Regions from separate parts of the Brevundimonas sp. 01N35 genome, predicted to be linked through region 1. Evidence: predicted binding sites of a transcription regulator. Region 1 holds the regulator's gene; the other holds the start of a gene.
What was found. Region 1 encodes HrcA, which represses chaperone genes, less so after heat shock. Its sites were predicted from a motif close to GTTAGCANTCNNNNNNNNNGANTGCTAAC; they were not measured.
Positions count from the first base shown of each region.

Region 2: the regulator HrcA is predicted to act here: its motif matches at 12,131-12,159, upstream of groES (co-chaperone GroES).

Region 1 is NZ_JBFTRZ010000008.1:83,237-97,519, forward strand. It holds gene pnp (polyribonucleotide nucleotidyltransferase) at 1-1,777, shown strand, start outside; gene AC1DJ5_RS10105 (hypothetical protein) at 1,995-2,441, opposite strand; gene rph (ribonuclease PH) at 2,511-3,227, opposite strand; gene hrcA (heat-inducible transcriptional repressor HrcA) at 3,278-4,366, shown strand; gene grpE (nucleotide exchange factor GrpE) at 4,408-5,007, shown strand; gene AC1DJ5_RS10125 (dienelactone hydrolase family protein) at 5,228-6,133, opposite strand; gene AC1DJ5_RS10130 (alpha-ketoglutarate-dependent dioxygenase AlkB) at 6,219-6,836, opposite strand; gene dnaK (molecular chaperone DnaK) at 7,280-9,205, shown strand; gene dnaJ (molecular chaperone DnaJ) at 9,391-10,602, shown strand; gene dapB (4-hydroxy-tetrahydrodipicolinate reductase) at 10,599-11,348, shown strand; gene dut (dUTP diphosphatase) at 11,556-12,005, opposite strand; gene coaBC (bifunctional phosphopantothenoylcysteine decarboxylase/phosphopantothenate--cysteine ligase CoaBC) at 12,015-13,238, opposite strand; gene AC1DJ5_RS10160 (S-type pyocin family protein) at 13,376-13,882, shown strand.
Region 2 is NZ_JBFTRZ010000013.1:81,780-96,062, forward strand. It holds gene AC1DJ5_RS13155 (aldo/keto reductase) at 1-761, opposite strand, end outside; gene maiA (maleylacetoacetate isomerase) at 832-1,533, opposite strand; gene AC1DJ5_RS13165 (fumarylacetoacetate hydrolase family protein) at 1,530-2,186, opposite strand; gene AC1DJ5_RS13170 (glycine zipper domain-containing protein) at 2,346-2,690, shown strand; gene AC1DJ5_RS13175 (hypothetical protein) at 2,690-3,079, shown strand; gene AC1DJ5_RS13180 (DUF1328 domain-containing protein) at 3,185-3,361, shown strand; gene AC1DJ5_RS13185 (metallophosphoesterase family protein) at 3,455-4,309, opposite strand; gene AC1DJ5_RS13190 (diacylglycerol/lipid kinase family protein) at 4,306-5,250, opposite strand; gene AC1DJ5_RS13195 (YMGG-like glycine zipper-containing protein) at 5,406-5,753, shown strand; gene AC1DJ5_RS13200 (OmpA family protein) at 5,877-6,338, shown strand; gene AC1DJ5_RS13205 (protein-disulfide reductase DsbD family protein) at 6,436-8,616, shown strand; gene AC1DJ5_RS13210 (hypothetical protein) at 8,835-9,311, opposite strand; gene pgi (glucose-6-phosphate isomerase) at 9,436-11,055, shown strand; gene AC1DJ5_RS13220 (DUF4260 family protein) at 11,052-11,432, shown strand; gene AC1DJ5_RS13225 (hypothetical protein) at 11,528-11,971, opposite strand; gene groES (co-chaperone GroES) at 12,208-12,495, shown strand; gene groL (chaperonin GroEL) at 12,550-14,193, shown strand.

The DNA.
Region 1 (14,283 bases):
CGTCGGCATGATCGACGGCGAGCTGGTCCTGAACCCCGCCATCGACGCCATGGGTGAATCGACGCTCGACCTGGTCGTCGCCGGTACGCAAGACGCCCTGATGATGGTCGAATCCGAAGCCAAGGAGCTTTCGGAAGACACCATGCTGAAGGCGCTGATGTTCGCTCACGCCGGCATGCAGCCGGTGATCGACGCCATCATCGAACTGGCCGAACATGCCGCCAAGGAGCCCTTCGACTTCCACGCCGAGGATCACTCGGACGTGGTCGCCTCGATCAAGTCGCTGGTCGGCGAAGACATCAAGGCCGCCTACACCCACCCGGGCAAGTATGAGCGCCGCGCCGGCGTCGACGCGGCCAAGAAGACCGCTGCCGCCGCCCTGGTGAAGAGCGACGAGAAGCCCGAGGGCGTTGACTCGTCCAAGTTCTCGGCCGCCTTCAAGGAATGCGAAGCCGACGTTCTGCGTCGCGACATCATCGAGAACGCCCACCGCGTCGACGGCCGCGCCCTCGACAAGGTCCGCGCCATCGTCTCGGAAGTCGGCGTCCTGCCGCGCACCCACGGTTCGTCGCTGTTCACGCGCGGCGAAACCCAGGCCCTGGTCGTCGCCACCCTCGGCACCGGCGAGGACGAGCAGTACATCGACAGCCTGTCGGGCACGTACAAGGAATCCTTCCTGCTGCACTACAACTTCCCCCCCTATTCGGTGGGTGAAGCCGGCCGCATGGGTTCGCCCGGCCGTCGCGAAATCGGTCACGGCAAGCTGGCCTGGCGCGCGATCCGTCCGATGCTGCCGACCAAGGAAGACTTCCCCTACACCATCCGTCTGGTGTCGGAGATCACCGAGTCCAACGGCTCGTCCTCGATGGCAACCGTCTGCGGTTCGTCGCTGGCTCTGATGGACGCCGGCGTGCCGCTGATCCGTCCGGTCTCGGGCATCGCCATGGGTCTGATCCTGGAGCCGTCGGGCGAGTTCGCCATCCTGTCCGACATCCTGGGTGACGAAGATCACCTGGGCGACATGGACTTCAAGGTCGCGGGCACGTCGGAAGGCATCACCTCGCTGCAGATGGACATCAAGGTCCCCGGCATCACCGAGGAGATCATGAAGCAGGCCCTGACGCAGGCTTCGGCCGGTCGCCTCCACATCCTGGACGAAATGTCCAAGGCCATGGACGCCCCGCGCGCCGAACTGGGCGAGCACGCTCCCAAGATCGAAACCATCAAGATCCCGGTCGACAAGATCCGTGAAGTGATCGGTTCGGGCGGCAAGGTGATCCGCGAGATCGTCGAGAAGACCGGCGCCAAGATCGACATCGGCGATGACGGCACCATCAAGGTCGCCGCCAACGACCAGGAGAAGATCGACGCCGCCAAGGCCTGGATTCAGTCCATCGCCTCGGAACCGGAACTGGGCATGATCTACTCCGGCAAGGTCGTGAAGGTCGTCGACTTCGGCGCCTTCGTGAACTTCTTCGGCGCCAAGGACGGCCTGGTCCACGTGTCCCAGATCGCTCTGGAACGCGTCGCCAACCCGGCCGACGTCCTGTCGGAAGGCCAAGAGGTCAAGGTCAAGTTCCTGGGCTTCGACGATCGCGGCAAGACCAAGCTGTCGATGAAGGTCGTCGATCAGGAAACCGGCGAGGACATCACCGACAAGATCAACGCCGAGCGCGCTGAACGCGGTGAGCCGGCCCTGTCGGACGACACCGGCGGCCGTCCGAAGCGTGAAGGCGACCGCAACGGCGGCGATCGTGGCCGTCGCCGTCGCGACTAAGCCACGGCCTCACGGCTGAAATGATGAAGGCCCCGCTGGAAACAGCGGGGCCTTTTTTCTTGGCAGGAGGCCCAATATTCCCGTTCATCCCGGCGGACGCCGGGATCCAGTAAGAGCCGCAGACGCCTCGTTAAAAACAGCGCTTTATTCAACCTCGAGCTTCTAGCCAAAGCACTGGATCCCGGCGTCCGCCGGGATGAGCGGTTAATGGCGGTGCTTACACCGCGCATTCCTTCGGCTTCGTCTCGTCCGGACCGTACATGGCGCAGGCGCGGTCGATCTCGTCCTGGATCATCGCGCAGGGATTGGCGCTGTTGCACGGCGGGTGCGTCGCCGGGCTGACCTTGATGCAGCGCTCGACCAGGCGTTTCGAGCGGGCCTCGCCGATTTCGGCCAGGCAGGAGCCGGGCTCCCCGACAGGCGTGACGACGGACGCGGCGGGTTCGGAGACGACGGGTTCAGGCTTGGGCTTGGGCGGCGCCACGGGCGCAGGCGCTGGCTCGGCCTTGATCGGCACGGCGTCGATCGGTTCTTGCGACAGCCTGGTGTCGACCGCTGCGGGCGGCGCCTCGGCGGGCGCAGGCTTCGGCTGGCCGCAACCGGCCAGAACGACCGACAGGGCGAGGAAAGAGGCGGCGAGGGCGGGGCGCATCATGGGCGGCATGGGGCGGGGTCTCCGTTCGCGGAAGACCCCAGAATGCCCCGATCGGCCCTCGCGGCCTAGCCTTGTCTTTTAGCGTCCCAGGGCGGCGCGTTGCAGGGCGAACAGGTCGGCGCAGCCGATCTCGGCCAGTTCGAACAGGCGGTCGAACTCGGGGCGCGAGAAGCCGCGCTTCTCACCCGTGGCCTGGATTTCGACGATGCCGCCGGCGCCGGTCAGGACGAAGTTGGAATCGGCCTCGGCGGTGGAGTCTTCCTCATAGTCGAGGTCGAGCACCGGCAGGTCGTTGAAGATGCCGCACGACACGGCCGCGACCTGATCGATGATGGGATCGGTCTTCAGCACGCCCTCGTCCTTGAGGTAGTTCAGGGCCGAGGCCATGGCCACCCAGGCGCCGGTGATCGAGGCGGTGCGGGTGCCGCCGTCGGCCTGGATGACGTCGCAGTCGATCAGCACCTGACGCTCGCCCAGGGCCTTGAGATCGACCACGGCGCGCAAGCTGCGGCCGATCAGCCGCTGGATTTCCTGCGTGCGGCCCGACTGCTTGCCGGCGGCGGCTTCACGACGGCCGCGCGTGTGGGTGGCGCGGGGCAGCATGCCGTATTCGGCGGTGACCCAGCCCTGGCCGGTGTTGCGCATCCAGCCCGGCACCTTTTCCTCGATCGAGGCGGTGACCAGAACCTTGGTGTGGCCGAACGACACCAGGCAGGAGCCTTCGGCATAGCGGTTGACGCCGGTTTCGAGCGTGACGGTGCGGAGTTGTTCGGGGGTGCGTTCGGACGGGCGCATGAGATTTCCTTGGAACCAGAGCAGCGCGTGCTTATCCTGAAAGCGTGAGCCTGTATGCCCCCCACCCGTCTCCGTTCGGAAGCGCCCCCGCCGGCCTGGGGACGCTGGACGCCCGTGCGCGCGACATCTTCCGCCGCATCGTCGAGACCTATCTGGAGACGGGCGAGCCGGTCGGGTCGCGCACCATTTCGCGCGGAGGGCTGGCCCTGTCGCCCGCCTCGATCCGCAACACCATGCAGGATCTGACCCTGGCGGGCCTGCTGGCCTCGCCCCACACCTCGTCGGGACGGATCCCGACCCATGCGGGCTTGCGCCTGTTCGTCGACGGCCTCTTGGAAGTCGGCGACATCGGCCAGGACGAGCGGCGCGAGATCGACGCCCGTCTGGCCGGGAAGGGGCGGAACTTCGAGGAGGCGCTGGACGCCGCCACCAACCTTTTGTCCGGTCTGGCCGGGGGCGCGGGCATCGTCGCCAGTCCGGTGCGCGACGCGGGCGTCAAGCACGTCGAGTTCGTCGCCCTGGGCCATGATCAGGCCCTGGCCGTTCTGGTCGGGGACGACGGCACGATCGAGAACCGGCTCATGCCTCTGTCGGCGGGGGTGACGCCCTCGACCCTGACCGAGGCCTCCAACTTCCTCAACGCCCGGCTGAAGGGCCGGCCCCTGGCCGAGGCGCGCACCGAGATGAGCGTCGAACTGGACGCCGCCCGGCGCGAACTGGACGCCGCCGCCGCCCGCCTGGTCGAGGACGGTCTGGCCGCCTGGTCCGGCGGGGGCGAACGCGACCGGTCCCTGATCGTGCGCGGCCGCGCCAATCTGTTGCAGGACGCCCAGGCGGTCGAGGATCTGGAGCGGGTCCGCATCCTGTTCGACGACCTGGAGCAGAAGGAACAGCTGATCGGCCTGCTCGACGGGGTCGGCGCGGCCCAGGGCGTGCGCATCTTCATCGGCGCCGAAACGCGGTTGTTTTCCCTTTCGGGTTCCGCCGTGATCGCAGCGCCCTATATGACGGGTCGGCAGCGGATGCTGGGCGCCATCGGCGTCATAGGCCCTGCAAGACTGAACTATGCCCGTGTCATACCGTTGGTGGACTATACCGCCCGGGTGCTGGGCCGGATTCTGGACGGACAAGAGACGTGAACGACATCAACGACGAGACCCGGGACCAACTCGAGCAGGATATCGGCGAGGCCGAAATCGATGCGGCGGCGGAAGCGGCTGACGACGGCGACATGGCCGTGGTCGACGCCCTGATCGCCGAGCGCGACCAGTGGAAGGACCGCGCCCTGCGCGCCGTGGCCGACGCCGAGAACACCAAGCGCCGCGCCGAGACCCAGGCCAACGACGCCCGCGCCTACGCCATCCAGCGCTTCGCCAAGGACCTGCTGAGCGTGGCCGACACCCTGGAACGCGGTCTTCTGTCGGCGCCCAAGGTGCTGGAAGGCGCCGAAGCCGAGGGCGCCGCGGCCGCCATGGTGACGGGCCTGGAGCTGACGCAGAAGTCCCTGCTGTCGGCCTTCGAGGCCAATGGCTTGAAACGCGTCGCGCCCGAGCCGGGCGAGGCCTTTGATCCCCACCTGCATCAGGCCGTGATGGAACAGCCCTCGGACACGGTGCCGGGCGGCACGGTGATCCAGACCCTGCAAACGGGCTACGCCCTGTTCGGCCGCACCGTGCGCGCCGCCATGGTGGTGGTCGCGGCCAAGGGCTCGGGTCCTGCGAGCGGCGGCGCCTATTCGGAAGCCGGGACGACCGGCGGGAATTTCGACGCCAAGGCGTAAGTTTCGGTCCATCGAGAATAGGAAAGGGCCTGGAGCAGACGCGCCGGGCCCTTTTCTTTTGTTTGCCACCCATCTCCCGCTCGCCCCGGCGGACGCCGGGGTCCAATCCTTTGGCCGCCGCCATGTCCGTGGCCATCGGGCGGGGTGCAATCAGCCGGCTGCTTGCGAGGCTCTCACTGGATCCCGGCGTCCGCCGGGATGAGCGGTTTCCTGTTGGAGGTCAGTGTTTCAGCCGCTGATCGAACAGGGCAAGCAACCGCCGCCATCCGTCCTTGGCGTCGGCTTCGCGGTAGCTGGCGCGATAATCGGCGTGGAAGCCGTGCGGGGCGTCGGGATAGACCACGATCTCGCTGCCGTGCGCGCCGGAATGGGTCAGGGCGGCGCGCGTGGCTTCGATGCTGGCCAGGGGGATGCCCTGGTCCTGGCCGCCGTAAAGACCCAGCACCGGGGCCTTGAGATCGCGGGCCAGATCGACGGGCCAGGGGCGGCCCGCCGTCTGCTGGGCCTCGGTCGCCGCAGCCCCCGCGGCCAGTCGGCCGTACCAGGCGACGCCGGCGTCGATGGCCGAGAAGCGGGCAGCGGCCTGCCACACCACCTTGCCGCCCCAGCAGAAGCCAGTGATCCCGACCTTGCCCGCATTGGCCCAGGATTGCAGCCCGAGCCAGTCCAGGGTGGCGGCGATGTCGCCCATGACCTGTTCGTATCCGGCGGCGGCGACGATCTGCTGGATACGCGTCATGTCGCTGAGCGGGGCCGGGTCCTCGACGCGGACGAAGAAGGCGGGGGCGACGGCGGCGTAGCCGGCCTTGGCCAGGCGGCGGCAGATGTCGCGGATGTATTGGTGCAGGCCGAAGATCTCGGACACGACGATGACCACGGGGAAGGGGCCTTCGCCCTCGGGCCGCGCCACATAGGCCGGCAGTTCGAACCCGTCGGGGGCGGGATAGGAGACGGTGGCCGTGACCAGTCCGGCGCTGTCGGTGGTGATCGGGCTGGCGCTTTGGCTCAACGCCGCGGGGGCGTAGGCGGCGAACATCAGGCCGCCGGCCGTGGCCACGCCGAGGCTGCGGCGGCTGGGGGCGATCTGGTCGGCGCTCAGGCCCTCGGGCCGGGTGATCAGGGTCATCGCGGGTCTCCGGTGCGGCATCAAAGTCGAGGGCGCGACTGTGGCCCGGCTTTCGGCGTTCCGTCGAGTCCTGATCGCCGAGAGGTCAGAGCGCGCGCCTCAGCGTCAGATTGATCCGCCCGCCGCCGGGAACCAGTTGCGACGACCCCGCCAGCAGCCGGTCGATGCCGTGCCGCGCCAGCCGCGCCGGTCCCGTCAGGGCGCAGACGTCGCCGGAGGCCAGCTTCAGGCTCTGCGTCCTGCCGCTCTCGGTCGGGCCGATACGGAACACCGCCGTATCGCCCAGCGACACCGACAGGACCGGCGCGGTCAGGTCGGCCTCGTCCTTGTCCTGATGCAGGCCCATCCGGGCCTCGCCGCGATAGAGGTTGACCAGACAGGCGTCGGGCGGCGCGGGCCAGCCGGTCAGGGCGTCCCATAGATCGAGCAGCGTCTGCGGCATCGGCGGCCAGGGTTGCTCGGTGACTGGATGGGTCGGCTGATAGCGATAGCCCGCCCGGTCCGAGACCCAGGCTAGAGGCCCCAGGCCGGTCATCTCGACCGAAAAGGGCCGCCCGCCCGGCGTGACCGGGCGATAGAAGGGCGCGGCTTCGGCCGCCGCCAGCACCTCGGCCAGCAGGGCGGCTTGCGCCTCGGCATCGAGCGCGCCGGGCCACAGGCGAAAGCCGGGCAGGCCGGTCGGGGTTTCGCGGGGCGGAGACATGCTCACCATCTAAGACCCTTCTCCCGATGGGAGAAGGTGGCCCGAAGGGCCGGATGAGGGGTGTCGGCGTCCGTCGGCGTAAGCCGTCGCAGTCCCCTTGCCTCGGCTTACGCCGACAGAACGCGTAACCCCTCACCCTTTCGCCTGGCGGATCGCCTTCGGCTCTCCGAGGCTCAAGCCCTCTCCCCTCGGGAGAGGGTCTAAGGCGGGAAACTCCACCGAATCCGTCCCGAACCGAACGAAACCCTTGCAGGCCCTGCGGTCTTTCCCATATCCGGGCCAGTCTGGAAGAAACCCCGCAGTTCCTGGGGCTTTCGACCGAAACCATTCAACCCGCCCGACCGGACGTCCGGAACGGCTTTCAGCCCAACAGGGGGCGGTCACGCGCGGCGCTTTTCGAAGGCCGCCGCATCGCCCGCCGCAAGGAGTGAAAAGACAAGCTCATGGCCAAGATCATCGGCATCGACCTCGGCACGACCAACTCGTGCGTCGCCGTCATGGACGGCAAGAACCCCAAGGTCATCGAGAACGCCGAAGGCAACCGCACGACCCCGTCGGTCGTGGCGATCCAGGACAGCGGCGAAGTGCTCGTCGGCCAGCCTGCGCGTCGCCAGGCGGTCACCAACCCGACCAACACCTTCTTCGCCATCAAGCGCCTGATCGGCCGCAATTTCGATGACCCGGTGGTGGCCAAGGACAAGGGCATGGTGCCCTACGAGATCGTCAAGGGCCCGACGGGCGACGCCTGGGTGCGCGCCCACGGCAAGGACTATTCGCCCCAGCAGGTCTCGGCCTTCACCCTCGGCAAGATGAAGGAGGCCGCAGAGGCCTACCTCGGCGAGACCGTGACCCAGGCCGTCATCACCGTTCCGGCCTACTTCAACGACGCCCAGCGTCAGGCGACCAAGGACGCCGGCAAGATCGCCGGCCTGGAAGTCCTGCGCATCATCAACGAGCCGACCGCAGCCGCCCTGGCCTATGGCCTGGAGAAGCACGAAGGCCAGAAGATCGCCGTCTATGACCTGGGCGGCGGCACCTTCGACGTCTCGATCCTGGAGATCGGCGACGGCGTCTTCGAGGTGAAGTCGACCAACGGCGACACCTTCCTGGGCGGCGAGGACTTCGACCTGCGTCTGGTCGACTACCTGGCCGACGAGTTCAAGAAGGAGCAGGGCGTCGATCTGCGGACCGACAAGCTGGCCCTGCAGCGCCTGAAGGAAGAAGCCGAGAAGGCCAAGAAGGAGCTGTCCTCGACGGCTCAGTACGAGGTCAACCTGCCGTTCATCACCATGAACGCCTCAGGCCCGCTGCACCTGAACATCAAGCTGTCGCGCGCCAAGCTGGAAGCCCTGGTCGACGACCTGATCCAGCGTACGATCGAACCCTGCGCCAAGGCGCTGAAGGACGCGGGCCTCAAGGCCTCGGACATCGACGAAGTCGTCCTGGTCGGCGGCATGACGCGCATGCCCAAGGTCGTGGAAGCCGTGAAGGCCTTCTTCGGCAAGGAACCGCACAAGGGCGTGAACCCTGACGAAGTCGTGGCCCTGGGCGCCGCCGTTCAGGCCGGCGTTCTGCAAGGCGACGTCAAGGACGTGCTGCTGCTGGACGTGACCCCGCTGACCCTGGGCATCGAAACCTTGGGCGGCGTCTTCACTCCGCTGATCGAACGCAACACGACGATCCCGACCAAGAAGAGCCAGGTCTTCTCGACCGCCGACGACAACCAGTCGGCCGTGACGATCCGGGTCTTCCAGGGCGAACGTCCGATGGCCGCCGACAACAAGGTCCTGGGTCAGTTCGACCTGATGGGCATTCCGCCGGCGCCGCGCGGCATGCCGCAGATCGAGGTCGCCTTCGACATTGACGCCAACGGCATCGTCCACGTCACCGCCAAGGACAAGGCGACCAGCAAGGAACAGTCGATCCGCATCCAGGCCAACGGCGGCCTGTCGGACGCCGACATCGACAAGATGGTCAAGGAAGCCGAGGCCAACGCCGCGGCCGACAAGGTCCGCAAGGAACTGGTCGAGGCCGTCAACGGCGCCGACAGCCTGATCCACTCGACCGAGAAAGCCTTGGCCGAACACGGCGACAAGGTCGACGACGCGACCAAGGCGACCATCCAGTCGGCCCTGGACGACCTGAAGACGGCCAAGGAAGGCTCGGACCCCGAAGTCATCCGCGAGAAGACCAACACCCTGGCCCAGGCTTCGATGAAGCTGGGCGAGGCCATGTACGCCTCCCAGCAGGGCGCGGGTGAAGGCGGCGCTTCGGACGAAGCCCCCGCCGACGACGGCGTGGTCGACGCCGAGTTCGAGGAAGTCTCGCCAAATGGCGACGCGGGCGACGACGACAAGAAGAACGCGTAACGAAACGCGGCTCATGACGACCGGCCCCGCTTGCCAGACGGCAGGCGGGGCCGTTTCATAAAACTTGCATCATTCGACCGGGCGCCCATGTCAGCAGGCATGGTCAACGGGTCATCCGCGAACGCACGATCCTCGGCTTAACAGGGACGGCGGACGCAACGGGAAAGTAAGAGGACGAACGCCTGATGGCGCAGCGTGACTATTACGAAATTCTGGAGGTCGAGCGGACCATCGACGCTGCGGGCCTGAAGTCGGCCTATCGCAAGCTGGCCATGGTTCACCACCCCGACCGCAACGGCGGCTCGGAAGAATCCCTCGCCAAGTTCAAGGAGATCTCCGAGGCCTATACGGTGCTGTCGGACGATCAGAAGCGCGCGGCCTATGACCGGTTCGGTCATGCGGGCGTGAACGGCGGCGCCGGCGGCGGCGACCCGTTCGGACGCGGCGGCGGCGGCCAGGGCTTCCACGACATCAACGACATCTTCTCCCAGGTCTTCGGCGACGCATTCGGCGACGCCTTCGGCGGCCGGGGCGGCGGGCGCCAGCAGCAGGGCGGACCGCGTCGCGGCTCCGACCTGCGCTACGACCTCGAGATCACCCTGGAGCAGGCCTACAAGGGCGCCGAGGTCGAGATCGCGGTGCCCACCACCATGACCTGCGAGGTCTGCGACGGCTCGGGCGCCAAGGCCGGGACCAAGCCGACCATCTGCTCCACCTGCGGCGGCGCTGGACGCGTGCGCCAGGCCAACGGCTTCTTCCAGGTCGAACGCACCTGCCCGCGATGCGGCGGCTCGGGCGAGATGATCGCCGACCCCTGCGGCGCCTGTCACGGTCACGGCCAGGTCCGCAAGAACCGCCAGCTCAGCCTCAAGATCCCCGCCGGCGTCGACGACGGCTCGCGCATCCGCCTGTCGGGCGAGGGCGAGGCCGGCCAGCGCGGCGGCCCGCGCGGCGACCTCTATGTCTTCCTGTCGGTGCACGACCACGAACTGTTCGAGCGCGACAACCTGGACCTTCTGGTCACGGTCCCCGTGCCGATGACGGTCGCGGCCCTGGGCGGCGAGATCGACGCGCCCTGCCTGGTGTCCGAGGCCTGCGACGGCCGCTGCAAGGCTGCGGTGCAGGTGCCCGCGGGCGCCCAGACCGGCAAGACCGTCCGCATCAAGGGCAAGGGCATGCCCCACCTGAACGGCCGCCAGCGCGGCGATCTGGTGGTCGAGCTGTTCGTCGAGACGCCCGCCGACCTGACCCCGCGTCAGAAGGAACTGATGCAGGAACTGGCCGCCTCGTTCGGCGAGAGCCAGAACCCGCGCAACACCACCTTCGCCGGCAAGGCCAAGCGCTTCTGGGCCGACATCCTGGGCGGCGACGCCGATACTCCGAAAGAGACGGCGTGAGCGACATCTTCCACGCCGGCATTTCCGGCGCCCGGGGCCGCATGGGCCGCGCCGTTTCGCAAGTCCTGGACGCCCGCGAGGACGTGGTGGTCGCCACTCGCTTTGATCGCGGCGAGACGCCCGATCTGAACCTGTGCGACGTCATCATCGACTTTTCGACGCCGGAAGCCTCGGTCGATCTGGCCCGCGCCTGCGCTGAGCGCGGCGGCCCGGCCCTGGTCATCGGCTCCACCGGCCTGTCGCCCGAACAGGACGCCCTGATCGAGGCGGCGGCCGAAAAGATCGCCATCGTCCGCAGCGGCAATTTCTCGCTGGGCCTCAACATCCTGATCGGTCTGGTCGAGCACGCGGCCCAGCGTCTGGACGGCCGCGACTGGGACATCGAGGTGCTGGAGACCCATCACCGGCGCAAGGTGGACGCCCCCTCGGGCACCGCCCTGATGCTGGGTGAGGCCGCCGCCAACGGCCGGGGCCGCGATCTGGAAGAGCTCAAGACCGCTCCCTATGACGGCATCACTGGCCCGCGCGAACCGGGCAAGATCGGCTTCGCCTCCCTGCGCGCCGGCGGCGTCATCGGCGAGCATACGGTGCTGTTCGGGTCGGAAGACGAACTGCTGACCCTGTCGCACTCGGCCATCGACCGGTCACTGTTCGCCAAGGGCGCCGTCGCCGCCGCCGCCTGGGTCCGCAACCGCCGCCCCGGCCTCTACGACATGCAGGATGTTTTGGGTTTCAGGCAGGCATAAGTCTGAAGGGCGCTAAGGCTCGCGACGCGGGTCGCGCGCTGCTTGAGCGCCAATCGCCCTTCTCCCTTGCGGGAGAAGGTGGCCCGTCAGGGCCGGATGAGGGGTCTCGCCAGGGCGGATGAAGGCGGCGAGTTGAATGTCCCGCAACCCCTCATCCGTCCGGCTTCGCCGTCCACCTTCTCCTGCAAGGGGAGAAGGATTTTCAGCCTATTTGCCCGTCGAGCCGAAGCCGCCGGCGCCGCGCGCGGTTTCGTCGAGGGCTTCGACTGCGGTCATGATCGCCTGGGCGTACGGAGCGATCACAAGCTGGGCGATGCGTTCGCCGCGCTGGATCTCGAACGCCGTCTGGCCGTGGTTGATCAGGATGACGCCGACCTCGCCGCGATAGTCGCTGTCGATCGTGCCGGGGGAGTTCAGGCAGGTGACGCCGTGCTTCAGCGCCAGACCCGAGCGGGGCCGCACCTGGGCCTCATAGCCGGGCTCCAGCGCGATCTTCAGGCCGGTGGGAATCAACGCCCGCTGGCCGGGCTCCAACGTCACGGGCGCCAGGTCGGGCAGGGCCGCGCGCAGGTCCATCCCCGCCGATCCCGTTGTCTCATAGGCGGGCAGGGCCAGGCCCTGGGCGTGGGGCAGGCGTTCGACGCGGACAGTGGTCATGGAAGTCTCTCAGGCCTTGAAATGATCGGCGATGCGCTGGGCGAGCTTTCTCGCCACCTCGGTCTTGGACTGACGCGGCCAGGGTTCGGCGCCGTCGCGGGTGAACAGGGTCACGGCGTTGCCGTCCGAGCCGAAGACGTCGTCGGACACGTCGTTGCCGACGATCCAGTCGCAGCCCTTCCTCGACAGCTTGGCGCGGGCGTTGGCTTCCAGGTCGCTGGTCTCGGCGGCGAAGCCGACCACCAGTTTCGGCCGCCTGGGGCCGGGAGCGGAGACGCCGGCCAGAATGTCGGGGTTCTCGATCAGGGCCAGCGACGGCGGGCCGCCCGGCTTCTTCTTGATCTTGCCCGAGGCGATGCCGTCCACGCGCCAGTCGGCGACGGCGGCGCTCATCACGGCGATGTCGGCGGGGAGCGCCTGTTCGACGGCGGCCTTCATCTCGGTCGCGGCCTCGACCCAGACGCGCGCGACACCGACGGGGGCGTCCAGCGCCACGGGGCCGGAAATCAGGGTCACCTCGGCGCCCAGTTCGGCCAGGGCGGCGGCCACGGCGTAGCCCTGCTTGCCGCTGGAGCGGTTGGTCAGGCCGCGCACCGGGTCGATGGGTTCGAACGTCGGACCGGCGGTGACCACGGCGGTCCTGCCGGTCAGGGGGCGACCATCAGGGCCGGCCAGCAGGCGGACGATCTCGTTCAGTATGACGGGCGGCTCGGCCATCCGGCCGGGGCCGAATTCGCCGCAGGCCATTTCGCCGTCGTCGGGACCGACCACGGCCACGCCGTGGAAGCCGTCAAAGCTCTTCAGCCGCGCGACATTGGCCTGAACCGCCGGGTGCAGCCACATGCGCACGTTCATCGCCGGGGCCAGCAGCACCTTCTTGTCGGTGGCCAGCAGCGTGGTCGAGGCCAGGTCGTCGGCCATCCCGTTGGCGGCCTTGGCGATCAGGCCCGCCGTCGCCGGCGCCACCACCACCAGATCGGCCCAGCGCGACAGCTCGATATGGCCCATGGCCGTCTCGTCCTCGGGCATGAACAGGTCCTGGCGCACCGGATGGCCGGTCAGGGCCGCCAGCGACATGGGGGTGACGAACTCGGCCCCGGCCTTGGTCAGCAGGCTCATCACCTCGGCCCCGGCCTTCTTGAGCAGGCGCGTCAGCTCCAGCGCCTTGTAGGCGGCGATGCCGCCGCCGACGATCAGCAGAACCTTGCGGCCGGAAAGCGAGGATGCGGTCATGGGGGAATCTCTAGCGGGGCCGCATGACGGCGTCGAGACAAAGCCCGAGTCCGGGCGATCAAGCGTCTCCGGAACATTGCCAGAACAAGCCTTCTATGCCTAACTGTGTTCGGCGGGTTTTTCAGGGAGGGTGACCCATGCGAGTTCAAATGATTGCGGCCGCTTTGACGGCTCTGGTTGTGGCGGGATGCGACAGCGGCGGCTCGGCGGTCGAGACGCGTGAACGGGCGGCGGCCGAACCCGTCGCCCTGATCTCGGCGTCGGCGCCGGAAGGGGAGGCGGTCGAGGTCGCGGCCAAAGCCAAGCCGCCGGTCACCGCCAATCGGCGCGAAACCGCCGACGCCAAGGTTCAGCGCCTGTATGAGCGCAACGGGGCGGCCTTCGGGGCCAAGTCGGCGGACGACTATCTGACCAAGGTGCGCGCCTTCACCGACAAGGCGCCGCGCGGGACCGAGACGGTCAAGCGCCCGAACGGCGACACCCTCTACTACCAGGCCTCGACCAACACCTTCGCGGTGGTGGACCGCAACGGCGTGCCGCGCACCATGTTCAAGCCCGACGACGGCCCGACCTACTGGGCGCAGCAGAAGGAGCGGGCCCCGACCTTCGGCCAACGCCGCTCTGGGGCGCGGTCGTCGGAATAGACCGCCCTGCCCCTAATGCCGTCATCCTCGGGCTTGACCCGAGGATCTAGCCGGCGCTCCGGCGCTTGCGCAGGATGACCCATGACCCATGACCCATGACCCACGACCGGCGGCCCGCCTTCCGTCGAGGCGCGCGCTGAACGCCCGATCCTCGGGTCAAGCCCGAGGATGACGGCGGTGGGGCCGGCGCTTCGCTTTTGCGGCGCTTCGCCGTGTGAGAGCCTCGTCCAGACGCGAGCCATATTCTTTTCACCGACGCCCCGAACCTAGCCGCGACGGCCATTGCGCGGCGAAATCCGTCTTGAACGCGCCGAGGTTCAGCGCGCCCCTATGATGCGCCCTGGTCTTTGACAAAGTTTGGCGTTCGCAAGGAGGCTTCGGCCGGTTCGGCGCAGGATGCG
Region 2 (14,283 bases), on a different contig from region 1:
GCCACGCTGGCGATCACCGAGGCCACGCCGGGCAGGTTCAGCGCATAGGCCAGGGCCGCCTGCATCGGATCGACGCGCGCCTCGGCCAGACGCCGACGCGTGCGCGACAGGGCCATGCCGTGCGCGGCCAGCTCGGGCGGCAGGCTTTCGCGGTTGGCGAACAACAGGCCCTGGGCGAAGACCGAGGCCAGATGCACCTCGACCCCTTGCGCGGCCAGAGCCTCGATCACCCCGCCGCGCGCGGCGCGCTGGTCCAGGATGTTGCAGGCGACCTGCACCACGTCGGGCTGGAAGCGCCGCGCGATCAGGGCCGGGCCGTCCTCGACCGTGGCGACGAAGCCGATCTTGCGGAAGATGCCGCGTTCCTTCAGCGCCGTCAGGCGGGCCCACAGGGCGCGGCCCTCGGCCCCGGCCAGATCGGACGCGTTCTGCACCAGGACGGCGTCGCCGCGCGGCAGGCCCATGCGTTCCAGCGAGCGGCGGGCGCGGGCCTCGACCCGGTCCAGACCGTCGGCCAGGGGCACGGTGCGCGCGGTGACGCGGAAGGGCGAGGGGAAGGGCCAGGCCTGGCCCAGCAGCCGTTCGACGTCGCCCTCGGGCCGGGTCGCGACCACGCCGACGCCCGCATCGCCCGCCGTTTGCAGCAGATGACGCATGGCGTCCTCCCGCTGGCCGGGCGGCAGCGGGCGGGACCGTTCGGGCTCAGTCACCACAGCGATGGCGAGCCGGTCGGCTGGAGAGGGCGGGACGGCGAATCTCACGACGCCGATATTCAGCGCCAAAGCTTAAGGGAGATTGACCGAAATCAATGCCGTTGGTGAACGAACAGGCTTAATCCGCGTCCGGTTGCCCGTCTGGTTGCCCGTCTGGTTGCCCGTCTGGTTGCCCGTCTGGTTGCCCGTCTGGTTGCCCGTCTGGTTGATTGTCCGGATGCGCCGCAATGAAGGCCGGATGCAGGTCGGCCCGCATTTCGATCTCCAGCAGACGCGGAAACGCCGTCAGATCGACGTTGAACCGCCGGGCCGAATAAATCTGCGGAATCAGGTAGCAGTCGGCCAGCGTCGGGCCCCCGCCGAAGCACCAGCCCTCGCCGTGGCGCACCACCTGGGCCTCCAACGCGTGGAAACCCTCGACGATCCAGCGCCTGGCCCAGGCGTCCACCCCCGCCTGATCGGCGCCGAGATCCTTCACCGCCTTCAGCACCCGCAGATTGTTCAGCGGATGGACGTCGCAGCCGATCAGCGCCGCCATGGCGCGCACGCAGGCGCGGTCGGCGGCGTTTGAGGGCAGCAAGGCCGGGGTCGGACAGGTCTCCTCCAGCCATTCCAGAATAGCCGGGCTCTGGGTCAGGATCAGGTCGTCGACCTCCAGCGCAGGAACCAGACCCTGAGGGTTGAGCGCGCGATAGGCCTCCGACCTCTGCGCCCCAGCCCGCAGATCGACCGGCGCCGTCTGATAGGCCAGACCTTTCAGATTAAGCGCGATGCGGGTGCGGTAGCTGGTGCCCGAGCGCCAATAGCCGTGCAGGATCATGGCTGTACCGTGAAGGCGAGCGGGGCCAGACCGTCGATGCTCGCCTCGACCCGGTCGCCGGGAACCAGAGGCCCGACGCCCTCGGGCGTGCCGGTGAAGATCAGGTCGCCGGGCTGCAGGCTCCACAGCTCATTGGCCTTGGCCAGAATCCCCGCCGGGTCCCAGATCATGTCCGACAGACGCCCCGACTGGCGCGTCTCGCCGTTGACCTTGAGCGCGATCACCGCGTCCGCGTCGGGCAGGGCGCCCAGCGTCAGCGCGCCGCACGGGGCCGACTGGTCGAAGGCCTTGCCCGCCTCCCACGGCCGCCCCTTGGCTTTCGCTTCGGCCTGCAGGTCGCGCCGCGTCAGATCGACGCCGACGGCCCAGCCCGCGACGGTTCCGCCCTCGCCGACGGCGACGACCAGTTCAACCTCATGGTGCAGGTTCGCCGTCGCCGACGGATAGGTCGGATCGACCCCGTCCACGACCAGGGCGTCGGCCGGCTTGGCGAAGAAGAAGGGGGCAGGCTTGTTCGGATCGGCCCCCATTTCGCGGGCGTGGGCGGCGTAGTTCTGGCCGACGCACAGGATGCGGCGGACGGGGAAGCGGCGCGCGTCGCCGACGATGGGCAGGGACGGGGTCGGAGCGGGGGGGAACAGCCATTGGGTCATGACGTTCTTTCTAGAACGGCGGTTGGAACGACGCCAGAAGGCGGCTTGCGCGACAGGCCAAGGCTTGCTGCATTGCGGGAACCTTGGCCCCCGGTGTGGCGTTCGGGCCAGGGGTTCTCTATTTAACCGTCAAGCTTACACAGAAGCGGAGCGCGCATCATGGCCACGACCAAGGCTCGGGAAGACATCAAGAACGATCTGAAGACCCTCAAGGAGGATCTCAAGACCGGGGCGCGCGAGGAAACCCAGCGCCTCAAGGAAAAGGCCGCCGAGGCCGAAGCCCGTCTGCGCGAGCAGGGCGACGAGCTGCGCGACAAGGCGCGCGGCTATTACGACGACGCCCGGGTGCGCGGCCGCGAGTATTACGACGACGCCGCCGAGCGCTTCGAGGAAGCCCAGCGCTACGTCATCGAACGCGTGCAGGAACGTCCGGTGCAGTCGACCGCCATCGCCCTGGGCGTCGGCGTCGTGCTCGGCCTGCTGCTCGCCGGTCGTCGCCGCTGATGATCGGGCGGGGGCTCATCAACCGCGCGGTCGCGACCTTCGTCGCGGCCGGCGCGGCCTTCGTGGCCATGGTCGCCCTGGGCGCCACGGCCTATTACCTGCTGGCGCTCGTCGTCGTGCCGCTGGCGGCGGCGGCGATCACCTCGGCCGTCTTCGCCGTCATCGCCCTGATCGTCGCCCTGATTTTCGTGCGCCGCGCGCACGGCGAGGAGGAAGAGGACTACGAGCCGGAAGGTCTGGGCATGCGCGCCTTCCACCTGTTCCAGCAGCGTCCGATCCTGGGCGCGGCGGCGGCCCTGGCCGGCGGATGGATCTTCCTGCGCAATCCCGCCCTGGCCACCATGGTCGCGGCGGCCTTCACCGAGAAAAGCCGCACACGTCGGCGTTAAATCTCGGAACGGTCAAGCCTTCGGAGCGTTGTTGAAGCAGGCGGAACGGTCGACGGGAGGGGTCGACGGTTTCGCTCCCGTCAACCACGTTCCGGAGGATTCTCCATGCTTCGCTGGGCCATCATCTTCTTCATCATCGCCCTGGTCGCCGCCGTTCTCGGCTTCGGCGGAATCTCGGGCATGTCGTTCGAGATCGCCAAGTTCGTCGCCATCATCGCCGTCATCCTGTTCGTGGTCTCGCTGGTCGTCGGCGGGATGCGCGGGCGCGGTCCGCGAATCTGACGCGGCCCTGAGGCTGCACCGAAAGAAGGGCCCGGCGGATCGCCGAGGCCCTTTTTTCCTGTTTCGGGGCTTCGTGGTTGCGTGCGGGCGACGTCAGCTAGCGGCCGCCTCCTTCTCGCCCGGCGTCACGGGGTCGGGGGCCGTCTCGGCGCGCCGCGTGTCCTGGCGTCGCGGCAGCCGCCAGGTCTGGTGATCCTCGAACCGCTTGCCGGTCCACACCACCGCCGTCGCCACGATCTCGCGCGGGTTCCATTCGATCCGGTTGAAGCTGGGCGGCGCGCCCCGCTCGCGATGGGACAGGGTCCCGCAACCGATGGCGTAGGAGCAGCGGTCCGACAGGTCGATGCCCAGGGCGAAGGGCACATGCACATGGCCCGTGGCGATCAGGTCCACCCCCGCCTCGGCGAAGATCAGGGCCGCCTTGTCGCCGCGCTTGACCTCGCCGGTCATGGGCGCGCCGATCATCTCGATCAGCGGGTGATGGCAGGCCAGTATGCGCAGCGCCCCGATCGGCGCGTTGCGCAGGGCCTCGGCCGCACGTCGGGTCTGGTCCAGGTCGATGACGCCCTTGGACCAGTTGGGCCGCGCCTGCCAGCCGCGCGCCGTGGTTACGCCGCGCACCATCAGATTGTCGCGTTTGAACTCATGGTCATGGGCCGGGTGGCCGGTCGCCGCCTCGAACGCCCGCCACGGCCAGAACAGCCGCGCCATCACGTCCCAGTAGGGCACGTCGTGATTGCCGACGGTGACGAAGACCGGCTGGGGCATGGCGCGGATCCACGCGCCCGCCGCCGCGAATTCCCTGGGCCGGCCCTGCTGGGTGATGTCGCCGGTGATCAGCACCAGGTCGTGCGGCACGGCATGGGCGTAGTCCAGCGCGGCGGCGACGGCGTGGACGTGTTCGCAGCCGAAATGCACGTCCGAGAACTGGATCACCCGCCCCGTCAAACGCCGTCCTCCGCCGCGGGAAGGCGCGGCGCCAGAGCCATGAAGGCGCGCGGCAGGAAGGTCACGGTCGCCTCGCGCCCCAGCAGCATGGGCTCGCCGTCGATCACCGCCGGAATCTTCGACCGGGCCGACACCCCGATCCAGCGCGCCGGCTGGGTCGTCACATTGGGGTCGTGCCGCCAGTCGTCGAACAGGGCGTGGGCCGCCAGCCGGAAGGCTTCGCCCGCGTCGGAGGTGTTCATCGCCGCCGCCTCCAGCCCCACCGGCTCGTCCATGGCCTTGGAGATCATCGGACTGATCAGCACCAGGGCCTCGGCGCGCCGCTTGACGCCGCCGTCCAGGCTGAAGCGGATACGGCCGGTGAAGGCCCGCTTCAGCGCCCGCCGTCCGTACATCCAGGCCAGTTTCAGCTTGCCGGTCCGCATCGCCTCGCGCGCCGGCGCCCACAGGGCGGGCGAGCCCAGGATGGCCGCGCAATAGAAGGCCTCGCCCTCGACCATCCCCCCCGACACGGCCTGGGGCGCGCCTTCCTCCAGCGCCAGACGCAGGGCCAGCTTCCAGTCGGCCGTGCCGTAAAGCGCCTTGGGCAGCATGTTCATCGTCCCGCCGGGCAGGGGGGCGACCAGCGGTCCCTTGGCCCCGGCGCGCGCCGCGACCGACCGCGCCGTGCCGTCGCCGGCGAGGACGAACAGGACGTCGGGCTTCGCCTCCAGGGCCTCGCCGATCTGATCCTGGATGCGCGCGCCCTCCAGCGTCGTCACCGTCGGCTCGCATTCATAGTCGCGCAGGATGGCTTCAACCTCTGCAGCGGCCTGGGGGCCGACCCCGCCGGACAGGGGATTGACCAGAATGGTCACCCGCCGGAAGGCGACGTGCGGCGTCAGAGAACGCGGCGAGGGCGCGGCGGCGGGCGCGCCTGGTTCGACGGGGAGGTCGGTCATGACCGGCGAACGCCTCGTTTCACGCCCCGGTTCCGCTGAACGGCGACGCTTGGACTAAATAATGTGAAGCTTGGGGCGGGTCGCCCCGGAACCGCCGCCTTTTCCCCGCGTTCTGTGTGCTTCAGGGGAGCCCCCTTGGGATGAAGGACAGATCCATGAACAAGGCGATCATCGCCATCGCCGGCGCCGGCCTTCTGGTCACCGCCTGCGCCAGTGAACCGTATTACGGCGGCGGCAATAACGAGGCCGTGCGTCAGGGCGCCATCGGCGCGGGCATCGGCGCGGTGGCCGGCGCCATCATCGGCAACAACGTCGGGGGCGGCAACGCAGCCACCGGCGCGGCCATCGGCGCTCTCGCCGGCGGCGCCGCCGGCGTCATCCGAGGCTCCAACCAGGACCGAAGGAACCAGCAGCGCTATCGCGATAATCAGGGCCGTTATTACTACTGCTACGATAATCGCCAGAACGAGTGCTACTGGGAGAACGGCCAGCGTCGCTACTAGGCGACTGGCGCCCGGACGATTTTCGGGTCAGGTTCAAGGGGCGGTCCGTTTGCGCGGGCCGCCCTTTCCGCTTCCAGGTTCTATAATGTCGCGCCCGGGGCTGGGCGTTTGTTGGGGCTGCGCATGAAATCGATCCTCCCGGTCGCCGTCGTCGGCGGCCTGACGCTGGCGCTGGCAGCGAGTTGCGCCCCGCCCGGCGCGTACCAGAACCGCAGCGATCTGGTCAGCGACACCGCCGCCTGCGCCGCCAAGCGGTTCGAAGTCTATTTCGATCAGGATCAGGCGCGGCTGACCGCGGCCGCCCGCCAGGCCATCGGCCTGACCGCGACCCAGCTTCAGGGCTGCGACGTCACCCGGGTTCAGGTGCTCGGGCTCGCCGACGCCCGCAGCGGCACGGCCGCGGCGAACCAGTCTCTGTCCGAACGCCGCGCCCGTTCGGTGGCCGAGGCCCTGGCCGGCGCAGGTCTGCCCGCGCCCGCCTTCGAAGTCGCCGCGGGCGGCGCCGACGGAGCCATGGTCAACGGTGTCAACGATCCGCTGCGCCGCCGCACCGAGGTGCTGATCGAGGCCCGGCCTCGACGCTAGACCCGACGCCGATGCGGCCTGGAGTCGCGACAGGTGGCTGTAGAGGCGCGCGGCGGCTAAGGTCCGGCCACGTCCTCCATCGCCCGGTGCCGCCCCTTTGCGTCTTCTCGCCGCCCTCCTCGTCTGGCTGACCTTCGCCGCCTCGGCGTCCGCCACGCCGTCCGCCCAAGACCTGGCGATGGATCAGGCGTTGAAAGCGGGCGCCGCCTCGCCCTCGACCGGCCCGCAGCGCACCGAGCGGATCGAGGCCGAACTGGTCCCCATGAGCGCCTGGGCCGCGCCCGGCTCGACCGCCGTGGTCGCCGTGCGCCAGCAGATCCAACCCGGCTGGCACACCTATTGGCGCAATCCCGGCGATTCCGGCGGCCCGACCACCCTGGACTGGATCCTGCCGCCCGGGGTCAAGGCGGGCGACATCGTCTGGCCCCTGCCCGAGCGTCAGCGGCTCAAGACCTTGATGAACTACGGCTATTCCGACGCCGTCGTCCTGCCGGTCCCGATCGACATCCCCGCCGACGCCCGGCCGGGCCAGGTCCTGCGGCTGAAGACGACGGCGCATTTCTTCGTCTGCAGCGACCAGATGTGCGTGCCCGAAGACCTCGACCTGGCTCTGGACCTGCGGGTGCAGGACGGCGCCGCCCCGCTCGACCCGCGCTGGGGCCGGGAGATCCAGACCGTCGTCGAGAACGCCCCGCGCCCGGCCGGGATCGACGCCCGCGCCGCCTTCGCGGACGGCCAGCTGACCCTGACGGCGACCGGCGGGCCGCTGGCCGGCGCGACGCCGAAATGGGCCTATTTCTTCCCCTTCGAGGGCGGGGTCATCGACCACGCCGCCGTCCAGACCGGCCAGCGCGGCCCCGACGGCCTGACCCTGTCCGTCGCCGCCGGGCGCGGCCAGACCGCCGAGGGCCTGAAGGGTCCGGTCGCGGGCGTCCTGGCCACCGATCTCGGCGCCTGGGAGATTTATGCGACCCCCGGCCCCGCCCTGGCCGGTACGACCGGCGACGGCGCCCTGGCCAGTGGCGAGACGATCGCCAAGGCTCCTGTCAGCCTGAGCGCCTTCGGCCAGGCCGCCCTGTTCGCCCTGATCGGCGGGCTGATCCTCAACCTCATGCCCTGCGTCTTCCCCATTCTGGCGATGAAGGCCGCCGCCCTGACCCGCTCGGCGCATCATCCGGGTGAGGCGCGGCGCGACGGTCTGGCCTTCCTGGCCGGGGTGCTGGCGACCTTCCTGATCCTGGCGGGGGCGCTGCTGGCCCTACGCGCCGGCGGTCAGGCCCTGGGCTGGGGCTTCCAGCTGCAGTCGCCGGGCGTGGTCGCGGCTCTGGCCCTGCTGATGCTGGCCGTGGCGTTGAACCTGTCGGGCGTCTTCCATATCGGCGCGGGACTGCAGGGCGCCGGCCACGGCCCGCTGGCGCGTCTGCCCGGCGCGCTCGGCGCCTTCTTCACCGGGGTTCTGGCCGTGGTGGTGGCCGCCCCCTGCACCGCCCCCTTCATGGCCTTCGCCCTGGGCGCCGCCCTGCTGATGCCCTGGCCCATGGCCCTGGCGGTCTTCCTCATGCTGGGCCTCGGCCTGGCCCTGCCCTATCTGCTGATCAGCCTCAGCCCCGGCCTTCTGGCGCGCCTGCCGCGTCCCGGTCCGTGGATGGAGACGCTCAGGAACCTGCTGGCCTTCCCCATGTACGGCGCCGCCCTGTGGCTGGCCTGGGTCTATGGCCGCCAGACCGCCGACGCGCTCGCTCTGCTGTTCGGCGCCGGCCTGATGCTGGCCCTGGCGCTCTGGCTGTTCGGGCGGGCGCAAGCCGCCGGGGGCGGGGGCCGCGTCGCCGGGATCGCCGCCGCCCTGTCGCTGATCGCGGCCCTCGGCCTGGGCGTGATGGCGGGCCGCGCCGTGCCCGCCTCGACCGGCGGCGCCGCCGCCTCAACCCGTCTGCCGTCGCAGCCCTGGTCGTCCGACGCCGTGCAGGCGGCGCTGGCCGAGGGCCGTCCGGTACTGGTCAACTTCACCGCCGACTGGTGCGTGACCTGCAAGATCAACGAGGGCGCGGCCCTGTCCTCGGCCAGGACGGCCGAGGCGCTGAAATCCCATGACGCCATCTATCTGGTCGGCGACTGGACCCGCCGTGACGACGCCATCACGGCCGAGCTGGAGCGCCACGGCCGTTCGGGCGTGCCGCTGTATCTGCTCTATACGCCCGACCGCCCCGAGCCCCGCATCCTGCCGCAGTTGCTGACCGAAGGCGTCATCATCGACGCTCTGGGGACAGAGAAGCGCTAACCGTTCCCGTCATCCCGGAAGCGGCGCAGCCGCTATCGGGGACCGCTGCAAGCGCGGCGTTCTGGGCGGTCCCGGCTCTCCGCTTCGCTGCGGCCGGGATGACGATAATTGGGCGCGGGCCTCAAGTAGCCCAACGGGCGGTAGGCCCACTCAAGAATGCGCCTCAAGTAGCGCGAAGCGCGGTAGGCCCAAAAAAGAAAGCCCAAGCCCGCCGTCCTTCAGACGGCTGGCTTGGGCGGCGAGGTGATGACCTCGACGTTGTCGTTCAGCAGATAGGCCAGGTCTTCCAGCGCGGCCTTGCGTTCGGCGGCGTTGGCGGCGGCTTCGACGGCGGCGACCTTCTTGGGCATGTCCTCGGAAATACCGCGCAGGATGCATTTCAGGTCGTTGTCCGTGCCGCGTTCCTTCAGCACCAGATGGCCCTGCAGGTCTCGGGCGGCCAGCTCCGTCGCCTGGGTCTTGAAGCCAGTGAAGGCGGCGCCGCTCAGGAAGCCGTGGGCGTCGGCCGCGCCCGAGGCGATCCAGCCGTCGACGATGGATTTCAGCGACCCCGAACGCGCGACCAGATCGGCGAACAGGGGCTCATGCGCCACCGAGACGGGCGCGTCGGCGGCGACGGGCGGCACGGCGGCTGCGGCGGCCACGGACGGGTCGCTGAGCATCAGGGCGGCGGCGAGGGCGAGACCACAGGACATGGCGCTTCCTTTTCAGATCGCGCAGGAAACGCTTGTTGAAGGCCTTGCCGTGCGCATTCGATTGGACCCTCATACGCCTGAGCCGTAAACGAGGGCTTGCAGATCGCCGCTTTGGGAGACGACCATGCCTCACGCCGCCCTCACCGTCTCCGCCTGGACCGAACTGGAAGCCGTCGCGCGCCGCGACGCCGACGCCCGCATCGACGCACAGTTCACCGCCGATCCCGAGCGGCTGGCCCGGATGAGCGTCGACGCCGCCGGGCTTCATCTGGACCTGTCGAAACAGAGCTGGACCCGCGCCGGATTCGAGACCGCCCTGGACCTGGCCCGCGCCGCCGATGTCGAGGGGCGCCGCGCCGCCCTGTTCGGCGGCGAGGCCGTCAACACCACCGAGGGCCGCGCCGTCCTGCATCCGGCCCTGCGCGCCGCGCCGCGGGCCGATTTTCATGCTCTGGGCGAAGCCGTCTCGGCCGAGGTGGACGCCGTGCGCGACCAGATGCGCGACTACGCCCACGCCGTCCGGGCCAGCCTCGAGACCGGGGCGACAGGCCGGCCGTTCGAGGCCGTGGTGCACATCGGCATCGGCGGCTCAGACCTGGGACCGCGCCTCATCTGGGACGCCCTGCGTCCGCTCGACCCGGCCATCGACGTTCGCTTCGTCGCCAATGTCGACCCGCACGACATGGCCGAGGCCCTGACCGGGCTGGACCCGGCCTCGACCCTGGTCGTCGTCGTGTCCAAGACCTTCACCACCCTGGAGACCCTGACCAACGCCGAAGTCGCCCGAGCGTGGCTGGCCGCCGCCCTGCCCGCCGACGGCATGGACCGGCATTTCATCGGCGTCACCGCCGCGCCCGAGAAGGCCGCCGCCTTCGGCTGCGGGCGGACCTTTGCGTTCCGGGACTGGGTCGGCGGACGTTACTCCCTGTGGTCGGCGGTTAGCCTCAGCTGCATCATCGGCCTGGGCTGGGACGCGTTTCAGGGCTTCCTCGACGGCGCCGCAGAACTGGACCGACATTTCCTCGAAGCGCCGCTGGAGGCCAACGCCCCGGTGCTGCTGGCCCTGGCCCAGATCTACAACGTCGACGGCCTGCACCGGCCCGCGCGCACCGTCGCCCCCTACGCCCACGCCCTGCGTCGTCTGCCGGCCTTCCTGCAGCAGCTGGAGATGGAGTCGAACGGCAAGCGGGTCCGCCGCGACGGCTCGCCGGTCGGCCGCCAGACCTGCCCCGTGGTGTTCGGTGAGCCCGGCACCAACGGCCAGCACGCCTTCTTCCAGCAGATCCATCAGGGGCCCCAGGTGGTCCCGGCCGAGTTCGTCATCGTCGCCCACACTCAGGGCGAGGCCTCGGAAAGCCCGCTGTGGGCCAACGCCCTGGCCCAGGGTCAGGCCCTGATGCAGGGCAAGACCGAGGCCCAGGTCCATGCCGAACTGATCGGTTCGGGCGCGTCGCCGGCTGAGGCCGACCGTCTGGCCCCGCACAAGGCCTTCCCCGGCAACCGCCCCTCGACCGCCATCCTCATGGACCGCCTGACGCCGCAGACCCTGGGCGCCCTGATCGCCCTCTATGAGCACAAGACCTTCGTCGAGGGCGTGCTCTGGGACATCAACAGCTTCGACCAGTGGGGCGTCGAACTGGGCAAGGTCCTGGCCAAGGCGGTGCTGAAGGATGTGGCGGCTGGCGCCCCCTCGCCCGACCTCGATCCGTCGACGGCGGCCCTGCTGACGCGGTTGCTGGCATGAGGGTCGTCGCGCCCGTCTGGCAACGGCTGGAAGGCCTCGCCCTGCTGGGCGTTTCCGTTCTGGCCTACGCCCGCTTCAGCGAGGGCTGGCTGCTGTTCGGACTGTTGTTCCTGGCCCCCGACCTGTCGTTCCTCGGTTATCTGGCCGGACCGCGCCGAGGCGCCTGGGCCTATAATCTGGCCCACAGCCTGATCGGCCCCCTGGCGCTGGCGGCGGCGGGCCTGCTGACGGACGCCGCTCTGCCAACCGCCCTCGCCTTGATCTGGCTGGCCCACCTGGGTTTCGACCGCGCCCTGGGCTACGGCCTCAAATCCCCCGACGGGTTCGGGGTCACCCATCTGGGCCTCATCGGCGCCGCGCGACGAGCGGCGCCCTAGACCCACGAGCCGGCCTGACCGTCGGCGGTCGCCGAGACCGGACACGGAAAAGGCCCGGCGTCGCCGCCGGGCCTTCGTTCATCCGATGCTCTGTTCTACCAGCGACGGTCGTAGCGATAGTCGCGGTCGTGACGGTTCTGGTTGCTGCGCCATTCGCCGTGGTTCCGCCAATAGCGGCCGTCGCGATAATAACGGCCGTTGCGGTTGTAGTCGTAGCCATCGCGGCTGTTGACGCCGTGATCCCGCTCCCAGTGGCCCTGGTTCCGGTAGCAGCGGCCGCCGCGGTAGTATTCGCAGCCGTCGCCCCGGTTCGAGGCCACAGCGCCCAGCGCCGCGCCGGCCAGGGCCCCGCCCGCGACATAGCGTCCGTCGCCCTGACCGATCAGGGCCCCGGCGACGCCGCCGACGACGGCGCCCAGCACGGCGTCACGGCCGGGGTTGTCGCGGTTACGGTCGCGGTAGGACTGGGCGGCGGCGGGGGTGGTCGCCAGCATCGTCAGGGCCAAGGCGCCGACGCCGATCTTGGAAATGGTCTTCATGGCGGGCTCCCTTCGAAAGCCGATTGATCCGTGGCTTCCCTTTTAGAAAGGTCCCGCTGAACGCCCCCAACGGGTTCCGTTCATCTCCCAGTCATCTTGGCGAAAATTCGGCGAGCCTCGGCCTTGACGGCCTATCGACCTCGACCTACCTCCCGTGGCGTTAGCACTCGGGGAGGGCGGCTGCCAAAGCCGCAGGTTCCGGGGCACAACTCGATTACCTATTGGGAGATCATCAGATGGCGTTTCGTCCTCTCGGCGACCGCGTGCTGGTCAAGCGCGTTGAAGAAGAATCCAAGACCAAGGGCGGGATCATCATCCCCGACACCGCCAAGGAAAAGCCCCAGGAAGGCGAAGTCGTCTCCGTCGGCCCCGGCGTCCGCGATGAATCCGGCAAGGTCAATGCCCTGGAGCTGAAGGCCGGCGACCGCATCCTGTTCGGCAAGTGGTCGGGCACGGAAGTGAAGATCGACGGCGACGACCTGATCATCATGAAGGAATCCGACGTCCTGGGCGTGCTTTCGTAAGCACTCTGGGTTTCCGGTTTCTCTCGTAAAAACATCTAGATAGGAGCTGCCCGCATGGCCGCTAAAATCGTAAAATTCAACACCGACGCTCGCGACAAGATGCTGCGCGGCGTCAACATCCTGGCTGACGCCGTCAAGGTGACCCTGGGTCCCAAGGGCCGCAACGTCGTGATCCAGAAGTCCTTCGGCGCCCCGCGCTCGACCAAGGACGGCGTCACCGTCGCCAAAGAGATCGAACTGGAAGACGCCTTCGAGAACATGGGCGCCCAGATGATCCGCGAAGTCGCCTCCAAGGCGAACGACAACGCGGGCGACGGCACCACCACCGCCACCGTTCTGGCTCAAGCCATCGTGCAAGAGGGCCTGAAAGCCGTCGCCGCCGGCATGAACCCGATGGACCTGAAGCGCGGCATCGACCAGGCCGTCGCGGTGGCCCTGGACGAGGTCAAGGCCATCTCCAAGCCGGTCTCGAACAACTCGGAAATCGCCCAGGTCGGCACCATCTCGGCCAACGGCGACGCTGAAATCGGCGAGCTGATCGCCCTGGCCATGGCCAAGGTCGGCAACGAAGGCGTCATCACGGTCGAAGAAGCCAAGACGGCCGAAACCACCGTCGACATCGTCGAAGGCATGCAGTTCGACCGCGGCTACCTGTCGCCCTACTTCATCACCAACGCCGACAAGATGGAGGTCGCCCTCGAAGAGCCCCTCATCCTGCTCCACGAGAAGAAGCTGACCTCGCTGCAGCCCATGCTGCCGGTGCTGGAAGCCGTGGTTCAGTCGGGTCGTCCCCTGCTGATCATCGCCGAGGACATCGAAGGCGAAGCCCTGGCCACCCTGGTGGTCAACAAGCTGCGTGGCGGCCTGCGCGTCGCCGCCGTCAAGGCTCCGGGCTTCGGCGACCGCCGCAAGGCCATGCTGGAAGACCTCGCCATCCTGACCGGCGGCCAGGTCATCTCGGAAGACCTCGGCATCAAGCTCGAGACCGTCACCCTGGACATGCTCGGCAAGGCCAAGAAGGTCACGATCACCAAGGACGACACCACCATCGTCGAAGGCGCCGGTGAGAAAGAGGGCATCGAAGCCCGCGTTTCGCAGATCAAGCGTCAGATCGAGGACACCACCTCGGACTACGACAAAGAGAAGCTGCAAGAGCGTCTGGCCAAGCTGGCTGGCGGCGTCGCCGTCCTGCGCGTCGGCGGCTCGACCGAAGTCGAAGTCAAAGAGAAGAAAGACCGCGTCGACGACGCCCTCAACGCCACCCGCGCGGCGGCTGACGAAGGCATCGTCCCGGGCGGCGGCGTGGCCCTGCTGCAAGCCTCCAAGAAGCTGATCGATCTGAAGGGCGCCAACGCCGATCAGAACGCCGGCATCGCCATCGTCCGTCGCGCCCTGCAGGCTCCGATCCGTCAGATCTCCGAGAACTCGGGCGTCGAAGGCTCGATCGTGGTCGGCAAGGTCATGGACTCGAACGACGCTTCGTTCGGCTTCAACGCCCAGACCGAAGAGTACGGCGATCTCGTCAAGATGGGCGTGATCGACCCGGCCAAGGTCGTCCGCTCGGCTCTGAAGTCGGCCGCCTCGGTCGCCGGCATCATGATCACGACGGAAGCCGCTATCGCTGACGCCCCCAAGAAGGGCGGCGCCGGCGCCCCCGACATGGGTGGAATGGGCGGCATGGGCGGCATGGACTTCTAAGGAAGTCCTGCTTCTCAAGCAGACCAAGGAAGGGCGGGATCGAAAGGTCCCGCCCTTTTTCTATGCGTCCTTCCCCCCTTGCGGGAGAAG